2 regions of the Cytobacillus sp. Bva_UNVM-123 genome follow, and region 1 is predicted to be linked to the other one. Evidence: a T-box and tRNA genes for the amino acid it is inferred to sense, from the RefSeq annotation. Region 1 holds a T-box; the other holds one or more tRNA genes.
What was found. The T-box of region 1 lies ahead of thrS (threonine--tRNA ligase). A T-box ahead of a tRNA ligase gene usually reads a tRNA of that ligase, here a tRNA-Thr.
Positions count from the first base shown of each region.

Region 2: it has a tRNA-Thr gene. The T-box ahead of thrS (threonine--tRNA ligase) is inferred to sense a tRNA for this amino acid. The anticodon was not compared.

Region 1 covers NZ_CM177772.1:3,695,042-3,704,947, forward strand. Annotated here, with positions in the region: gene thrS (threonine--tRNA ligase) at 1-1,683, opposite strand, end outside; T-box leader at 1,733-2,039, opposite strand; gene ytxC (putative sporulation protein YtxC) at 2,108-2,980, opposite strand; gene dnaI (primosomal protein DnaI) at 3,278-4,207, opposite strand; gene KDN24_RS18945 (replication initiation and membrane attachment family protein) at 4,215-5,624, opposite strand; gene nrdR (transcriptional regulator NrdR) at 5,956-6,414, opposite strand; gene speD (adenosylmethionine decarboxylase) at 6,543-6,920, opposite strand; gene KDN24_RS18960 (glyceraldehyde-3-phosphate dehydrogenase) at 7,247-8,278, opposite strand; gene coaE (dephospho-CoA kinase) at 8,591-9,217, opposite strand; gene ytaF (sporulation membrane protein YtaF) at 9,231-9,866, opposite strand.
Region 2 covers NZ_CM177772.1:199,807-209,712, reverse strand. Annotated here, with positions in the region: gene glmM (phosphoglucosamine mutase) at 1-1,118, opposite strand, end outside; gene KDN24_RS01150 (CdaR family protein) at 1,146-2,423, opposite strand; gene cdaA (diadenylate cyclase CdaA) at 2,416-3,243, opposite strand; gene KDN24_RS01140 (zf-HC2 domain-containing protein) at 3,483-4,142, opposite strand; gene sigW (RNA polymerase sigma factor SigW) at 4,343-4,906, opposite strand; gene rocF (arginase) at 5,125-6,021, opposite strand; tRNA gene KDN24_RS01125 (tRNA-Lys) at 6,297-6,369, opposite strand; tRNA gene KDN24_RS01120 (tRNA-Gln) at 6,577-6,651, opposite strand; tRNA gene KDN24_RS01115 (tRNA-Tyr) at 6,736-6,820, opposite strand; tRNA gene KDN24_RS01110 (tRNA-Thr) at 6,834-6,906, opposite strand; tRNA gene KDN24_RS01105 (tRNA-Val) at 6,951-7,023, opposite strand; tRNA gene KDN24_RS01100 (tRNA-Glu) at 7,091-7,165, opposite strand; tRNA gene KDN24_RS01095 (tRNA-Thr) at 7,185-7,257, opposite strand; tRNA gene KDN24_RS01090 (tRNA-Asn) at 7,296-7,370, opposite strand; rRNA gene rrf (5S ribosomal RNA) at 7,380-7,496, opposite strand; rRNA gene KDN24_RS01080 (23S ribosomal RNA) at 7,690-9,906, opposite strand, start outside.

The DNA of each region.
Region 1 (9,906 bases):
ATAATGCACATCTGGTGAAACTGGAATGACTTGAACTTGAACAGGTGCAAGCCAAGTTGGGAACGCCCCCTTATATTCTTCAACTAAGAAAGCAACGAAGCGTTCCATTGTTGAAACAACGCCACGGTGAATAACAACAGGACGATGTGGCTTGCCATCTTCACCAACATAGGATAAATCAAAGCGCTCAGGCAATAAGAAGTCGAGCTGAACAGTTGATAATGTCTCATCTTTTCCTAAAGCTGTTTTTACTTGTACATCTAACTTTGGACCGTAGAATGCTGCTTCCCCTTCTGCTTCGAAATAGTCAAGACCAAGTTCATCCATTGCTTCTTTTAACATGGATTGAGCCTTTTCCCACATTACATCATCATCATAATATTTCTCCGTATCAGCGGGATCACGATAAGAAAGACGGAAAGTATAATCATTAAGATCAAAATCTTTGTATACAGCAAGAACTAAATTAACGACACGTTTAAATTCTTCTTTAATTTGATCTGGGCGAACAAATATATGTGCGTCATTCAAAGTCATCCCCCGAACACGCTGTAATCCTGATAGCGCACCTGACATTTCATATCTATGCATCGTTCCAAGCTCAGCAATACGAATTGGCAGCTCTCGATAGCTATGCATACTGCTTTTATACACCATCATATGGTGAGGACAGTTCATTGGACGTAAGACAAGCTGTTCGTTATCCATATCCATTACTGGGAACATATCCTCTTGGTAGTGCGCCCAGTGTCCTGAAGTTTTATAAAGGTCAACACTCCCCATAACAGGAGTATATACATGATCATAGCCTAAGCTTACTTCTTTATCGATAATGTAACGCTCAATAATTCGACGGATTGTCGCACCTTTTGGAAGCCATAAAGGCAAGCCTTGTCCAACTAATTGAGAGCTTGTGAATAGGCTTAACTCTTTCCCAATTTTACGATGATCACGCTCTTTTGCTTCCTCTAATAACCGAAGATGCTCTTCTAAATCTTCTTTCTTGAAGAAGGCGGTACCATAAATACGTTGAAGCATTTTATTGTCGCTATTGCCACGCCAGTATGCACCAGCAATGCTTAATAGCTTAAATTCTTTCAGCTTACCTGTTGATGGAACATGAACGCCACGGCAAAGATCAACAAAATCCCCTTGCTCATATAGAGTGACTGTCTCATCTGCTGGAATTGCTTCAATTAGCTCAAGCTTGTATTCATCGTCTATTTTCTTAAAAAGCTGAACAGCTTCTTCTCGGCTGACTTCCTTACGAACAATCTCAATGTTTTCATTTATTATTTTCTTCATTTCTTTTTCAATAAGCGGTAAATCCTCTGGAGTTAAGGACTCTTCTAGATCGATGTCATAGTAAAATCCACCTTCAATGACAGGTCCGACGCCAAGCTTAACATTTTTATATAAGCGTTTAATCGCTTGAGCCATTAAATGTGCACTGCTATGACGTAATATTTCTAATGCTTCAGCACTATCCTGTGTGATAATTTCAATCGCACCATCTTCTTCAATTGGACGGCGCAGATCATACATTTGACCATTTAATTTACCTGCAATTGCCTTTTTCTTTAATCCAGGACTGATCGACCCTGCAACTTCCTCTGTTGTCGTTCCTTTAGGAAACTCCTTAACAGCACCATCTGGAAACGAAACTTTAATTAATTCTGACATGCTCTTTCCTCCTTAATTTATAAAGACAAATAAAAAAACCCGTCCCTAAAAAAGGGACGAGTTATCATTAACACGTGGTTCCACCCTACTTCTCATTTTTCTTCATATGAAAAATGACTTGTAGCATTTTAACGGCTTGTAACCGTCAACTCATACTCTTTGACGAATGATAAGCGGCGAATCTCTTCGTCTGCTCTCTCGGATTATCGGCGAATCTCATTCACATCATTCATGTTCAAATTTTAGAGTTGAAGTTCAGAGGTGGTAAGCATTCAATCGTGTTAGGAAGTTTCCAGCCTTGCCTTCCCTCTCTATAAACCGTTTTAGAATACTGTTATCCTCATCATAACTTTTTACTAGTGATCGCAAAATAATATTATGTACTGTATTATAGTTCGTTATTTTCGGAATTGCAAGAGCCCCTTTATATTTTCTCATCGGCTGGGAATGAAACTAATTGTTTATTGCCATAGAAGCAAGAAATAGGGACCATCATCAGCCTCTCTTCAAAAATATTGCGAATCGTTCTGACAAGCGGCTGTTCCATATCATCTGTATAAAGATGAATAACTTTTGGTGCAATAGAAAGCAAGGGAGCGATTGTAACGGAATCTATATACACTGGGTGATTAAACAAAAGCTTCCGATCAATCATACGTAATAATTCAGGTCGCTTTATTTCGTAAAATAACTCATCAAAAAAATGAATGCCTTCATCAATCAGTAAATGAATCACATTTAATTTTGCAGATCGTCCCTTTAAAAACTCTCGTAATGTTTGAATAAATATTTGATATTCCTGTTCCATCTTATACTCATCGATAGAAATCTCCACATATTTTGCCATCTGCTCAAAAAGCGGTCGCATCCGAAATTTCACAAAGGAATCGAAGGAAAAGGCAATGTTTTCTTGAAAAATTTGACTGATGGCATTTTTCATATTTTTTTCAAATTCAAGATCACTTACAAATGAAGCTAGTTCAACCCGACTTCCCTCTAAAATCGAGTGGATGATTTCTAAAATTTGCTGCTGCTCTTCTTCATCGTGATAATAATACTCAGCCATAATCCTCCGAAACCAATCATCTTGTTTATGCTTGACAATAAATTGAAAAAAGACTTTTTTTACTTGCTCAAACAAATTTTTCATCTTCGGCTCGATCATGATTTTCACTATATGATGATCTTCAATTTGAAGAATTTTTTGATTGGATACTACGGAAGAAGCTAAATAAAATTGAAGATGGCGATACAAATCTTGAGCATCTTCACTTTTTCGGAAAATGATTTCGATCAACCAAATCCCCCCTTTTAAAAGATCTTTACTTTTAATATATATGGGGAATTTGGACAAAGTAGACTAAGAAAAGCAGAAGCACCTGCTTAGCGACGTATGGACTGGACTGACCTCGACTGAGATAAAGGAAACACGACGAGTATGCGAGTCGATGTTGACTTATCGTAGGGAGAGGGAGGGAAGTCCACTAGGCGCTAGGTGCTGGAGCTAGACATTCATCTAAATTCAAAGATGTAAACTCAATTATTATTAGAAAAGCAGAAGCACCTGCATAGCAATTCTTGGACTAAACGATCGTTAATTTCTGCGATTAGGCCCTTCCACAAGTACTGGCTCTGCTAAATATTTTATTCTTTCCATAATCCTGCGTGCCTTTACTTTTTCTTCTTCGCCACGCTGACTATAGGATAAATGATGTTCTAATTCTTTAAAATCAAAATTGGAAGTAAAAAACGTCGGAAGACTTTCAAGCATTCGGAATTGAAGAATTGGACCTAATACCTCATCTCTCGTCCAACTAGACATCGTTTCCGCTCCGATATCATCAAACATTAAGACAGGAACTTTTTTTATCTTCTCAATTTTTTCATTTAAAGTTGAATCAGCTATTGAGCTCTTTAATTCTCTTAATAGTTCTGGGACATAAACAATCATTGATGAAACTTGTTTACTAGCTAATTCATTCGCAATTGCTCCTAAAAAATACGATTTACCAACGCCAAATTTTCCATGAAAATAAATGCCCTTCTGCCTTGAACCTTGTTCATAGTTCATAATAAAGGAAGCAGCCTTTTTCGTTGCATCTATTCGTTCGCCATCTGTGTAAATTGAGTTAAAGGATGCCTCAAGAATGTCCCTTGGGACATACATGCTTTGAATAAGCTTTTCATTTTTTCTTTTTTCATCGTATATGATCTTCCGCGGGCATTTATCATAATGAATATTAATCGTACCACGCTGAATCACCAACTCAGGATGATATCCTTTCATAAAATTAACACAGCCTTCTAAGCTCGAACATTTATTACATTCTTTACTTTGATTAGAAAACTCATATAGCTTCATCAAACCTTTATCGATCATATCTTGTGTTAATTCATCCTCGTGGCTTTTTAAGAATGTCAATACATCTGGATGACTCAATGTTTCTCTTTTCTGTTCTTCATATCTTTTTCGGAAGCTTTCATTTCCTGAAAGTCGTTTTAATGTTTCATTAATTTTTTCCATCTGTCAGTCACCCCCCTGAACGCATTTTCTTCAAAATTTCCTCTAGCTCACGTTGTTTTAATTCTTGTTCTTCTTTACTTTCATTTTGCTTTTGTAAATGGCTTTCGTCATCTGTTTTATCAAACCAATCTGGAAGCATTTCCGTACGGATGACTTTCTTTTTGCCAGAATTAGCAGTCGTTTTTTTCTTCCCATCAGCCCATTCCGTATATTGCCTATGCTCACTTTTCGCTAATTCAAATGCTTCCTTAGCTGTTTTTATTTTTTTTCTTGCCCAATGGCTTGCAATCTTTTCTACATAGCTTTTCGTCAGCTTCATATCAGATTTAAGCATAACATATTGCAAAAGAACATTTATAACGCCAGGTAGTAGCTTTTGCTGGAACATGACATCCTCAACAATTTGTAAATCTGCTTTCGAAGGTTCTGCCCCCCCAGATATATCTTTAAGAAATTGACGAGGGGATGTCGTTTCAACATATCGAAGTAGTTCTTCCTCTTTGGTCTTTGGTTCATCCTTTTGTGTCTGATGAATCATTGGTTGTGTGTGGTCAACAAGTGATGGCAGCTTGTCATTGTATTGAAACTGATACCAATCCCTTGCCGACTTTCTTAAATCTTCAACGTTAATTTCACTTTCTTCCGTAATGGCGCTTATGACAATGTTTTTCATTTGAATAACGTCAATTCCATATAAAAACGCTAAATTACTAATGGCATTTTTCACTTTTTTCGTTAATGCCTTTTTCGGAACGAGTGATTCATTCAAGCCCGCTTCCAAAAGGTCAAAATTAAAATGCTCATTCGTAATTTGAATGCTCTCAGGTTCTTGCCTTCCAATAAATACTTGCTCATCATCTAATTGCAGCATTTCGCTCGTTTCAGCGTTATATGTAAGTGACTCTAAATGACTTGACGAAAATACATCTTGGAATTGTTTTGTCACTTCTTGATAGTCTTCCTTACACTCAACTTTTTCTTCACTGAAAAACCGTTTTAATCGTAAATATTGATTTTTGCCGATTTTTCGATATAAGTAAATATTAAGCATACCGTCTAAAAAAAACTGCTCTGGTGTTAAAGGTGGAATTAATTCATATATAAAGGTCCGGGAATGTTCTGTTTTTTTTTCGTAAACTTTTAATAATCCTATCCCTTCCAACTTCATCCGCGCATCATAAACTTTATTTAATCCCATCTCCATAAAGTTCATTAAACTATGATGGGAGTTAGCTGTTGACCATAAGCGATTCTCCTCTAATTCAGCCCATAATGTCATATACAAACTGAAACAAGCAGAGCCAATTAAAGGCTGATATAAAAAAGTTAACACCTTCCGATCATAATCATGCAGAAGCCCACTGGCGTTCACAACATATTGATCAATTGGTAGTATCTCTTGCCAATGCTGGGCCATTTAACCAAGCCTCCTGTTTTTTAGTTAGAAAAACTTGGCGTTCGCCATGTCTTTTCGGCGAATGCCTTAGCTTTTCTTATGCGGTATTATAAAGTGAAACTAATCGGGCAATTACGGGCTGTTGATCCCCCACTTAAAATTTTGGGATTTGCTCAACTTCTTGATATGGGGGTCTTACAGCCCGTTAATGCGGGACAAACGCTAATATTATTTGAACTTTATCACACTTTAATCTTAAACTTTCCTACTAGCTAAAAAAAGAGCTAAAGAAATTCTTCAGCTCAAATATCATGCATTCAACACGACTGGTCATTGTTTATTTACTTTCGTACTAGCTATCTTTCTTAATTAATTCTTTTAATTCATCAATGAATACATTAATATCTTTAAATTGTCGATAAACGGAAGCAAATCTCACATATGCAACATCATCGATTTTGGCCAATCTTTCCATGACCATTTCACCGACAGATTCACTTTTTATTTCTGATACTCCATTACTGCGAAGTTCCTTTTCGATACTTGCTGTAATTTCCTCAAGTTCTTTTAGTGGAACAGGCCGCTTTTCACAAGCTCTTAATAGTCCACGGAGAATCTTTTCTCGGCTAAATTCTTCTCTTGTGCCCTCTTTTTTTACAACAATAAGCGGAATTTCCTCAACCTTCTCGAATGTTGTGAAGCGATAACTACATTCCTCACATTCTCTACGTCGACGAATTGAACGATAATCATCTACAGGACGGGAATCAAGAACACGCGTATTATTATTTTGACATGAAGGACATTTCATTCAATCAGCTCCGATTCCTTTTCACTCAAAGTATAGATACTTATATTGTACTATTTTTTTATGAAAAACCCTAACAATTTCATATAAAAAGAGGTGTATAATAAATATACACCTCTGAATCTCGAACATTATCGTACATTTGCTTGTTGATTAATTTGAACTGGTCCCATTCCACGTGGAATCTCGATATTCTCACTTGTTTTGGCTCCTAATGCAGCAGCGATATAATTTGCAGCGATGCTAGGATCAAGATCACCACAAGTATACACATCAATGCTTGCATAGCCATGCTCTGGAAAGCTGTGAATTGTTAAATGCGATTCAGAAATAATAACGACACCACTTACACCTTGAGGTGCAAATTTGTGAAATGCGACTTCTCGCACTTCAGCTCCAGATTTTAATGCTGCATCTACAAATGTTCTCTCAATAAAATCTAAATCATTAATTTTTTCAAAATCGCATCCCCATAATTCAGAGATGACATGACGACCCATTGTTTCCATATTCAAATTTCCCCCTTTAACAATAATAATGAAGTTCCATACTTACAATGGTCTATAACTACCACGGGGGAAAGTTAGTCCAAAGAGGTCCTAACCCTTTAAGTAGCTAATAATTAACCAAAATTCAAGAAGTTCACGAGGACTAGTATACTTTGTTTGATTTCTTTTTGCAACATATGTTTATAAAAAATTGTTAAAGGATCGCAGGTTCCATCTTTTATACCATTGCCAAAACGGAGTTACCTATTCAGAATAATGGAAAATTGCACTATAATAATAAAGCAAAAAAGATCTGCCGCTTTTTGGCAGATCTTTATAAATTCCAATTACCCGATATTTACTGTTGACGTTTTGTAAAGCTCTTGAGCAACATATTTTGTCAAGTCTACTACACGGCAGGAATAGCCCCATTCGTTATCATACCACGCTAAGACTTTCACTTTATTTTCACCAATCACCATCGTGGATAATCCATCAATGATAGCAGAAAATTCATTTGTGTTATAATCCACCGATACTAATGGCTCATCAGAAACATCTAAAATTCCTTGTAATGATGTTTTTGATGCTGCCACAAATGCATCATTAATTTGTTCAATTGTAACAGCTGATTTAAGATCAACAACTAAATCAACAAGTGATACGTTTGAAGTCGGCACACGTAAAGACATCCCGTGTAATTTCCCTTTTAATTGTGGAAGTACTAAAGATAGCGCTTTTGCTGCACCTGTTGATGTTGGGATAATCGATTGGGCACAAGCACGAGCACGACGCAAATCCTTATGTGGATTGTCGATGTTTTTTTGATCATTTGTATAAGCGTGGACTGTCGTCATTAAGCCATTTTCAATGCCAAATTGTTCATCAAGAACTTTGGCAACTGGAGCAAGACAGTTTGTTGTACAAGATGCATTAGAAATAACATCATGCTCATTAATATTTAATACATTCTCGTTTACACCCATTACGATTGTGACATCTTCATTCTTTCCAGGCGCTGATAAAATCACTTTTTTCGCTCCAGCTTCAAGGTGCATTGCTGCTTTATCGCGCTCATTAAATTTTCCTGTAGCTTCTATAACGATATCTATATTTAAGTCTTTCCATGGAAGCTCAAGTGGGTTGCGATTGCTAAGTAATTGTACACGTTTGCCATTCACAATAATAGCATCATCAGCAGGAACTACTTCCCCCTCAAATTTCCCGTGATTCGTGTCATACTTAATTAAGTGGGCCAAAGTTTCAGCAGGATAGCTTGCATTTACAGCGACCACATCAAGTTTATCTTCAAGAATGGCTTTTCTAAATACCATTCTTCCAATTCTCCCAAAACCATTAATCGCAATTCTCGCCTTCATTTTCCGGCTCCTTCCACAATATGTTATACTTTTTGAACCTTATTATGATAATTAGTATAACATAATCCAACCTATTTGTGATGAGTTAAAATTCAAAAAACAAATATCTAATTATTCAGAAATGAATCCAATTTTGACTGTATGTATTTAGTATTTAGCAACAACATTAAAATATAAGCTAACATTCGTCTAACTTCAGAGAAATAAATTCATTAAAAAAGAGCATATCCCAAAAGTATAACTTTTAGGTGCACTCTCTTTGTTAATGTTCTTATTAACTTGTCTGTTGATTCTTCGCGTCTTCCACTCCATTCAACTCAGTTTTGGGTCAGCCTCTTGATTTTCTATTTTCCATATATTAAATATCTCGTTTAATTGGGCTTCTGTTGCTTCAATCGTCCCGTTATTATTAATAATGGCATCCGCCAATTTCATTTTTTCCTTTAAAGCCATTTGCGAATGAATTCTTGCGAGAGCTTCCTCTTTTGAAAGCTGATTTCGCTCCATTAACCGTTGAATTTGAATCTCTTCGTCTACATAAATTAATAATGTTTTATCAACCATATATGTTAAGTTGCTTTCAAACAATAATGGTATGTCTAAAATGATGATGGTTTCACCATTTTTGATCGCTTCTTCTTTTTTAGCTATCATTCTTTTTCTGACAGCCGGATGAACAATGCTATTTAACTTTAGACGTTCAGCTTCATCATGAAAAATAATTGAACCTAACTTCCCTCTGTCGATTGAATGGTCCTCTAAAAGAATCTCTCTCCCGAAGTGTGCAACAATTTCATCATAAGCTTCCTCGCCTTTTTCAACAGCTAAACGAGCTTCTACATCTGCATCAATGACTGTGACATCTTTTTTCATTAGCATGGAAGAGACAGTGCTTTTTCCACTGGCAATTCCACCTGTTAAGCCGATAACTAAAGACATGTACATGTTCCTTTCAAATTTTCCATAATCCAATTAAAATTAACAGTACTCCAGGAATAAAAGAGAATCGATGTGCCCAGCTACTCTTGGAGAAAATCGCTCCAACCTTTAATCCCATATATATAAATAGGGAGCTCATCACAGCAACAGCAATCGCTAAATAATATGGTGAATAGCCAAGCAGCGCTGCTCCAATTCCTGCTCCAAAAGCGTCAAGCGATAGGGCAATTCCAAGCATAAGTGCTTCAATGCCATTGATCGTTCCTGATTTATCAAAATCCGCCGTCATCGGCTTATGCAAAATATTAATGACAATCCCCAATGACTTAATTTCAAAATTAATAATCGTTTTTTCTTGTGGAAGAGCTTCTTTCGCTTTTTCAGGACGGAAAAATTGATAAAGTATCCATATCCCAAGAATTATAAGGATGATCCCTCCAACACTTTCTGCTATTCTAGCTGATAAAAACTTAATAGTGAGGTGCCCGATTGCCATTGCAATGATCAAAGTAAATGCTGAACAACTTGCAATTACTGCAATCGATTTTACGGGGATGCGCATTTTCCTTAAACCGTAAGTTAATCCAACGCTAAAACTGTCAAGACTGACAGCAAGTGCCAGTATGAGAAGTGAGATTACTTGCATCATTTGGATAGTACTCCTCCCTATCAATCGCTAAGATAGTATA
Region 2 (9,906 bases), 1.7 Mb from region 1:
AGCTTTTGCGGAAATTTCTGCATTTCCTTTGCCAGCTCTGATAAAGGCTTCTTCGTAGCTTTCATAATATTGGCGAGCTGCAAGCCTGTTAGGAGGCCATCCCCTGTTGTATTATAATCAAGGAAAATAATATGGCCTGATTGCTCGCCACCAAGATTAAAGCCATTCTTCTTCATTTCTTCAACAACATATCTGTCACCGACAGCAGTTGGAATGCTCTTAATGCCATTAGCTTCTAATCCTTTATAAAAGCCAAGATTACTCATGACCGTTGAAACAACCGTGCTATGCTTTAATCTTCCGTGTTCCTTTAAATATTTTCCGCAAATGTACATGATTTGATCGCCATCAATGATTTCACCGTTCTCATCAATTGCAATTAAGCGATCGCCGTCACCATCAAAGGCTAATCCGATATCTGCACCCTTTTCTTTTAGAAAAGCTGCTAAGCTTTCAGGATGTGTAGAGCCAACACCTTCATTAATATTTATACCGTTAGGAGAGGCACCGATAACTGATAGATCCGCATCTAAATCTGCAAACAGATGAGAAGCTAAGCTTGATGTTGCACCATGCGCGCAATCTAATGCTATATGTATGCCAGAAAAATCTTCATCAACCGTTTGTTTTAAGTATTGAAGATATTTCTGTCCTCCTTCAAAATAATCCATCACTTGACCAAGGTCAGCACCAACTGGTCTTGGTAGAGAATCCACATCTTCATCCATTAATACTTCAATCTGTTCTTCTTGTTCGTCAGAAAGTTTAAAGCCATCTGGCCCGAAAAATTTAATTCCGTTATCTGCAACTGGATTATGGGATGCCGAAATCATTACACCAGCTTCTGCACCAAGTGCCTTTGTTAAATAAGCAACACCAGGCGTGGAGATCACGCCTAGACGCATAACTTCAGCTCCAATGGATAAAAGGCCAGCTACTAGTGCACCTTCAAGCATATGACCAGAAACTCGAGTGTCTCGACCAATCAATACTTTTGGACGACTTTTATCTTTTGTTAACACATATCCACCACATCGACCTAATTTAAAAGCTAATTCAGGTGTCAATTCACTATTAGCAACCCCGCGTACTCCATCTGTACCGAAATATTTACCCATTTAATAAATCCGCTCCTTCTTCGTTCTCTATAAAGCTTCTTTTTCAGTAATTGTAATTTTCGCTGTTTCTGTTGCTAGTTTCCAATTTACATTAGCCGGACCATTGACATTAATTTTTACTTCATGATCACCTTCACTTAATTGTGATAGGTCAAGAAATAGATTAAAATCACTAGCACTCATTTGATGAATAATATCACTTTTTCCATTAACTGTTAAGTCGACAGTCCCTTTTGCTGGAGAAAGGAGGTTCGCCTCATATTGGTTAGCCAAACCTGTTAGATGAATCGGAAGACTAGAAAAGGTTCTGTTTTCATTCGTTGCTTCTTCATCCTCAGTGCCTTCGTTAACAATACTTGCATCTATCGTTGCTTTTACGATTGTTGGATTTACTTCGGTTACTCCATTTGGAATAATTATCGGGAGCGAAAACTCCGAATTCCCATTAATTTTGCTTAAATCTATTTCCACCCTTACATTATCTGTTTTGTCTAAAACATCTTGCGGGCCAAATATTTTAACCTCATCTAAATTTAAGGAGATGGAATTTATCACAACATTGCTCGGTAATGTTCCTTTTTCTTTTATTTCGATTGGCACTGTTTTACTTAAGCTTTTGACAGGAATGACCACTTCGACCGTGCTTGGTTCGACGACAACATCTAGTTTATTCATGTCTCTATCGAATATGAGTACTTGTGCTGCCCTTCTAACGGTCGTATTAATAGGGCCTTTTAAATCTACTGTCGCTTTCACATAGCTAATTCTTTCCATGACATCTTTTGCTCCGGTAATCTTCACTGTACCCGGCGCAATATCAGGCGACTCCGAAATAAAGCCTTCCTCAAGTAAAGACTTATTAAACTCTACATCGACTTTATAATTATCGGTAATTTTTTCTTGAATGCTGACATTAACATAGGCTGGCTCAATTGTTACCTTAAGCTTATCCGAAATATTGCGGATTTGGATAGGCACTCTTTTTGTACCAATTTCTGCATTTGATAAATCAACATACACTTCAAAGTTTCTTTGTACTTTTGCTGGCTGAAGAAGGTTTTTTGGCCCTTTTATCGTTAGCGTAACAGTCTCAGGAATGCCAGAAACAACAAGGTTATCGGTATCATAATAACTTTTTACAGGAACATCTGATAAAACCTCCGTATCCTGTAAACCGGGTACATTAATATTTGATACGTCTTTGTCTGGAATATAGACGGCATCAAAAAGAAACAAGGCTAGGATTAAGGCTACTACTTTCATAAACCAGCGGGTATTCACTAGTTTGTCAATCCATTTATCCATTTTTCTTCCCCCTCCAGTTCCAGCGTGCTGAAGAAGTCTGCTTTATTCTACTTTGTGTCAATAATTCCTTAGCTAGCATTTCTTTAAAAGCATCTAGTTTTAAATCTCGATGGAGTTCACCGTTTTTTGTTAAAGAAATACTGCCCGTCTCCTCCGAAACGATGACCGTAATACTATCTGTTACTTCACTAATTCCTAATGCCGCTCTATGCCTAGTCCCGAGCTCTTTTGATATAAATGGACTTTCAGATAATGGCAAATAACAGGCGGCAGCGGCTACCGTGTTTTTCTGGATGATAACGGCCCCGTCATGTAATGGGGTATTCGGGATAAAAATATTAATCAATAACTCAGATGAAACCTTCCCATCTAGTTGAATGCCTGTTTCAATATAATCTCCCATCCCGGTTTCCCGTTCAACAGAGATTAACGCTCCTATCCGGCGTTTCGCCATATAATCCACTGCTTTTGCAATAGCTTCAACAAGCTTCTCCTCCTCTTCACCTTCTTGATTACTGCTTCTGGAAAAGAGTCGACCACGCCCTAATTGCTCAAGCGCCCTTCGTAACTCAGGCTGGAAAATGATTGCGATCGCTAAAAATCCCCAAAGTAGAACTTGTTGCATCATCCATCCCAATGTTTGCAAATGGAATTTATCACTGATAACTTTCACAAGGATGATGACAAAAATCCCCTTTAATAATTGGACGGCTTTCGTTCCACGCGCAACCATAATGAGCTTGTAGATGACGAACCATACAAGGAGAATGTCAACAGCATTAGCCAAAAATTTTAGTATAGAAAAATCTGCAAACGACATTATCCCTTCCCCCAAAATTATATTGAAAAACAAGTTGAAATCAAATTCACCTTGGCGAGTGTCACCCAGATTCTTTATTTATTTTATGCCGTAAATTTTCAGAAAAAATCTAAAACATTCGCCTATAGTTAGCCTTAATATTATATCATAAATGATGTCTTTACCAATCCCATTGTATAAGCTGTATCTAAAAAGAAATTTTTGCAAAAAAAAGAGCCCTATAAATAGGGTCTCCACATTTACTTAGAAACAATAGCCTCATCTGATTGATTTTCGTCAAATATATTCACGACGCTTTTAGCAGTTTTTTTAATTTGGTACCACAACCAATCGAAGATGGCATTCACTTCTTCAATATTGCCTGTTACTTGGCCAGCTGAAGCTAAATATTTATCTCCATTCAAAACCTCGCCATTGATAACTGTTACATTTCCTTCAACTTGCCCTTCAATCTTCAATTTTCCGTTTTTGACAATTACATCGCCTTTAATAACTTCCCCTTCTGGAACAATAACCGTATCGTTTTGAACAATTAAGTTCGGTTGCTTAGAAACAGCAAACTCATGGTTTTGATCCCATGTTGAAACTAAGCTTCCTGCCATAAGAACGAAGAATAAAGAAGCTGCTGTTAATAGTGGATGCTGTCTAAACCAGCGTTGGAATCCAACCTTTCGCTTCTCTTTAGGCAATCTGGCCATCACATTAGCAGTAAAATTCGATGGGGCTTGTATATGTGAAGTACTTTGAACAAAAGCAATCGTCTTTCTTAACTCTTGAAAGTGAATTTGACATTCCCTACAGCTTTGCAAGTGCGCCCGTAATTCTCTTTCATTTTCGGCTGAGATCTCTTCATCTAAATATTCATGCATATAAAGAATTATTTCTGCTGGACACTTCAAAGTTCTCACCCTCTTTAATCAAATTCGCCTTGCCACACATATGTACCGAGATTTTTGCGAGCTGATTTGAAAATCAGCTTAAAAATCGGAGACATCTGTCGGAGGCTTATTTATTTTATTCAGCTAAAGTTTAACCTTAACTGATTTGAATCCACATTTGCAATTATCTCACCTTTAATAGTACCTCTAACCAATTGAAGCTAAACATATCGCAATTGGTTTCTTAATGCTTCTCTTCCACGATGTATTCTTGTTTTCACCGTTCCTAACGGTAGATCCAACATCTGACTAATTTCATTTAATGACAATTCCTCTATATACTTTAAGACGATAACCGTTCGATATTTCTCCGGTAGCTTCGATATTTCTCTTTGAATTGTCTCTCTCAGCTCAAGACTTTCGACATCCTCTTCAGGAAGCCTTGTTTCGGCAGGGATTTGGGAATACATCGTTAATCCATCTGTTCCTGCTACTTCAGCATCCAGGTAATAGTCCGGCTTTTTCTTTCTGATTCTATCAATACAAAGATTAGTGGCTATTCGGTACAGCCATGAAGAAAACTTTAAATTTATATTAAAGCTGTTTATGTTAGTATACGCTCGGAGGAAAGCTTCTTGTGCGATATCCTCTGCTTCATGTCTATTCCCAAGCATTCTATAGCAAATTTGAAATATTTTATCTTTATATATTTCAATTATTTCTGCATAAGCATCTTGATCGCCTTTTAAAACCTGCCTAATCCTTTTCTTTACGATTGTCTCCATTTATTCTTACCTCCGCCCTGGTGCGGCTAATCGATATTACGATCGATAGCGGAAAAGGTTTCATTTTTTATAAAAAAATTTACATAGTTCTATTTTAACAAATATTTACTAGCATAGTTGACCTTTTTTACTTTTTCCAGTAGAAAAAGTAACTATTTTAGTAAAAATGAATACAAAAAACAGGAACTTCATAAAAAGTCCCTGCTGATTAGCCAAGATTATAATAGTTTTTCTCCGAATAATGAACCCATTAGAGCAACAGCAACGGTTGCTGTTTTATTTTTGTCATCTAAAATTGGGTTAACTTCAACAAATTCAGCTGAAGTAATGATTTGTGCTTCAGCGAGCATTTCCATCGCCAAATGGCTTTCACGATAGCTGATTCCTCCAATGACTGGTGTGCCTACACCTGGTGCATCATGTGGATCCAACCCGTCTAAATCTAATGACAAATGAACGCCGTCTGTCTTATTCTTTAAATAGTCGATCGTTTCTTCCATCACTTTCGTCATGCCTAAACGATCGATTTCATGCATCGTGTAAACTTTAATTCCTTTTTCTTTAATAAGCTCACGTTCACCTTCATCTAATGAACGCGCACCAATTATAACAATGTTCTCTGGTTTAATTTTCGGAGCATACCCACCGACATTCGTTAATAACGGGTGGCCTATACCTAGGTTTACTGCTAGGGGCATCCCATGTATATTGCCTGTTGGGGATGTTTCAGCCGTATTTAAATCACCATGGGCATCATACCAGATCACACCTAAGTTTTGATAATGCTTAGCTACTCCTGCCAATGTTCCAATCGCAATACTATGATCCCCGCCAAAAACGAGAGGAAATGAGTTTGCTTTAATCGCTTTATCGACTTTTATCGCTAGAAGCTCTGTTTTTTCAGCAATCAAATGTAAGTTTCTCAAATTAGATTCGGTATCAATTTCAACTTCAGGTCTACCAATCGGAATATCTCCATAATCTTGCACATCATCAAATAGTTTCTTCAGACGCTCGTTTACCCCTGCATAACGGATAGCACTTGGCCCCATATCAACACCGCGCCTCGTTTGCCCTAAATCCATAGGCATCCCGATAATGGCCAACTTCTTCATGAAAAAAACTCCCTTCAACCGCTGTTACTTTCTAATATTTTAACCCTAAATAAAGAAATGACTCAACTCAACAAAAACGTGTATATATATACGTTTCTAGCATAATTTACCTTTGCAATAAGGCAGCTTGTTTCTCCTTATCTTATGCAATGTCATGAGCAGTCATATGATTTGAATTTAATTTTGCTTTACACTTTCTTACTAACCAAAACAAAAGGTGGGGAGAGAAAAACAAATGTTTTTCTCTCCCCACCCTCTTTTCTTCCTAATAGAAGTGAGCCATGCAGGATTCGAACCTGCGACCCTCTGATTAAAAGTCAGATGCTCTACCAACTGAGCTAATGGCTCGTATTAAATATAGTTTCCTAAAATTTATTTGCAGTGATAAATATGCGCCAAATCCCTGCGTGATTTGTTGCAGATTTTAAAAACTTACCATTCACGGAAGATTTGCTTCGTAGCTGTAATCCTTTAAAATCCTCTACCAACTGAGCTAATGGCTCGTATTAAGTATAGTTTCCTAAATTGTGTTTGTTGCAAATTGCAAAAAAAAAATGGCTGGGCTAGCTGGATTCGAACCAACGCATGTCGCAGTCAAAGTGCGATGCCTTACCGCTTGGCTATAGCCCAATATGTAAGATACTAAAAAATCAACTACAAAATAAAAAGGACTAATTATAACTTGTCCATTTTTTATGTTTTTATTAAAAAAAATGGTGGTGGGGGACGGATTCGAACCGCCGAACCCAAAGGGAGCGGATTTACAGTCCGCCGCGTTTAGCCACTTCGCTACCCCACCGCATAAAGAACAGTGCCGGCCAGAGGACTTGAACCCCCAACCTACTGATTACAAGTCAGTTGCTCTACCAATTGAGCTAGGCCGGCATATAAATTATGTACTTCCTATTTTAATACTGCTGAAACAATAATGGAGGATGACGGGATCGAACCGCCGACCCTCTGCTTGTAAGGCAGATGCTCTCCCAGCTGAGCTAATCCTCCGAAGCACAGAACGTGCTAGTGTATGCGCTGCGACAGGATGTCGCACACTTAGCATGCCTTCCAAAAATGGTGACCCCTACGGGATTCGAACCCGTGTTACCGCCGTGAAAGGGCGGTGTCTTAACCGCTTGACCAAGGGGCCATTTATAAATATTATGGTAAGCTTCCAAGCGGGCTCGAACCGCTGACCTCTTCCTTACCATGGAAGTGCTCTACCTGCTGAGCTATGGAAGCATAAAAACTACCTGCTCATATAGATAAAACCGAAAAAATGGCTCCGCAGGTAGGATTCGAACCTACGACCGTTCGGTTAACAGCCGAATGCTCTACCACTGAGCTACTGCGGAATAATAAAAGCTTAGCGGCGTCCTACTCTCACAGGGGGAGAGCCCCCAACTACCATCGGCGCTGAGAAGCTTAACTTCCGTGTTCGGGATGGGAACGGGTGTGACCTTCTCGCTATCGCCACTAAGCCTACATCATTGAATCATCTTCCTTGCTGGCTTGCGACGAGCTGAGGAGTTACTTCTCCAATTATGCTGCGGCGCAGGAGCAAACATTCAATGTGCTATGTATTGCATAATTTATTAATAAACAAATTATGTTGAGGTTTCATTCCCTCAAAACTAGATAATAAGAAGAAGAAATAGAGTAATCATAATTATTTTGGTTAAGTCCTCGACCGATTAGTATTTGTCAGCTCCACGTGTCACCACGCTTCCACCTCAAACCTATCAACCTGATCATCTTTCAGGGGTCTTACTAGCTTGCGCTATGGGAAATCTCATCTCGAGGGGGGCTTCATGCTTAGATGCTTTCAGCACTTATCCCGTCCGCACATAGCTACCCAGCTATGCCTTTGGCAAGACAACTGGTACACCAGCGGTGCGTCCATCCCGGTCCTCTCGTACTAAGGACAGCTCCTCTCAAATTTCCTGCGCCCACGACGGATAGGGACCGAACTGTCTCACGACGTTCTGAACCCAGCTCGCGTACCGCTTTAATGGGCGAACAGCCCAACCCTTGGGACCGACTACAGCCCCAGGATGCGATGAGCCGACATCGAGGTGCCAAACCTCCCCGTCGATGTGGACTCTTGGGGGAGATAAGCCTGTTATCCCCGGGGTAGCTTTTATCCGTTGAGCGATGGCCCTTCCATGCGGAACCACCGGATCACTAAGCCCGACTTTCGTCCCTGCTCGACTTGTAGGTCTCGCAGTCAAGCTCCCTTGTGCCTTTACACTCTACGAATGATTTCCAACCATTCTGAGGGAACCTTTGGGCGCCTCCGTTACTCTTTAGGAGGCGACCGCCCCAGTCAAACTGCCCACCTGACACTGTCTCCCGCCCCGATAAGGGGCGCGGGTTAGAATTTCAATACAGCCAGGGTAGTATCCCACCGATGCCTCCACCGAAGCTGGCGCTCCGGCTTCCTAGGCTCCTACCTATCCTGTACAAGCTGTACCGAAATTCAATATCAGGCTACAGTAAAGCTCCACGGGGTCTTTCCGTCCTGTCGCGGGTAACCTGCATCTTCACAGGTACTATAATTTCACCGAGTCTCTCGTTGAGACAGTGCCCAGATCGTTACGCCTTTCGTGCGGGTCGGAACTTACCCGACAAGGAATTTCGCTACCTTAGGACCGTTATAGTTACGGCCGCCGTTTACTGGGGCTTCAATTCAGAGCTTCGCTTACGCTAACCCCTCCTCTTAACCTTCCAGCACCGGGCAGGCGTCAGCCCCTATACTTCGCCTTGCGGCTTCGCAGAGACCTGTGTTTTTGCTAAACAGTCGCCTGGGCCTATTCACTGCGGCTCATCCGGGCTATTCACCCAAATGAGCACCCCTTCTCCCGAAGTTACGGGGTGATTTTGCCGAGTTCCTTAACGAGAGTTCTCTCGCTCACCTTAGGATTCTCTCCTCGCCTACCTGTGTCGGTTTGCGGTACGGGCACCTGTTACCTCGCTAGAGGCTTTTCTTGGCAGTGTGGATTCAGGAACTTCGGTACTCTATTTCCCTCGCCGTCACAGCTCAGCCTTCACGATAATGGGATTTGCCTCATTATCAGCCTAACTGCTTGGACGCGCTATTCCAGCAGCGCGCTTACCCTATCCTCCTGCGTCCCCCCATTGCTCAAACGGTAATTTGGTGGTACAGGAATATCAACCTGTTGTCCATCGCCTACGCTTTTCAGCCTCGGCTTAGGTCCCGACTAACCCTGAGCGGACGAGCCTTCCTCAGGAAACCTTAGGCATTCGGTGGATGGGATTCTCACCCATCTTTCGCTACTCATACCGGCATTCTCACTTCTAAGCGCTCCACTAGTCCTTACGGTCTAGCTTCAACGCCCTTAGAACGCTCTCCTACCACGGACACCATACGGTGTCCATCCACAGTTTCGGTGATACGTTTAGCCCCGGTACATTTTCGGCGCAGAGTCACTCGACCAGTGAGCTATTACGCACTCTTTAAATGGTGGCTGCTTCTAAGCCAACATCCTGGTTGTCTAAGCAACTCCACATCCTTTTCCACTTAACGTATACTTTGGGACCTTAACTGGTGGTCTGGGCTGTTTCCCTCTTGACTACGGATCTTATCACTCGCAGTCTGACTCCCATGGATAAGTCTTTGGCATTCGGAGTTTGTCTGAATTCGGTAACCCGATGGGGGCCCCTAGTCCAAACAGTGCTCTACCTCCAAGACTCTTACTACATGAGGCTAGCCCTAAAGCTATTTCGGAGAGAACCAGCTATCTCCAAGTTCGATTGGAATTTCTCCGCTACCCACACCTCATCCCCGCACTTTTCAACGTGCGTGGGTTCGGTCCTCCATCCAGTGTTACCTGGACTTCAACCTGGACATGGGTAGGTCACCTGGTTTCG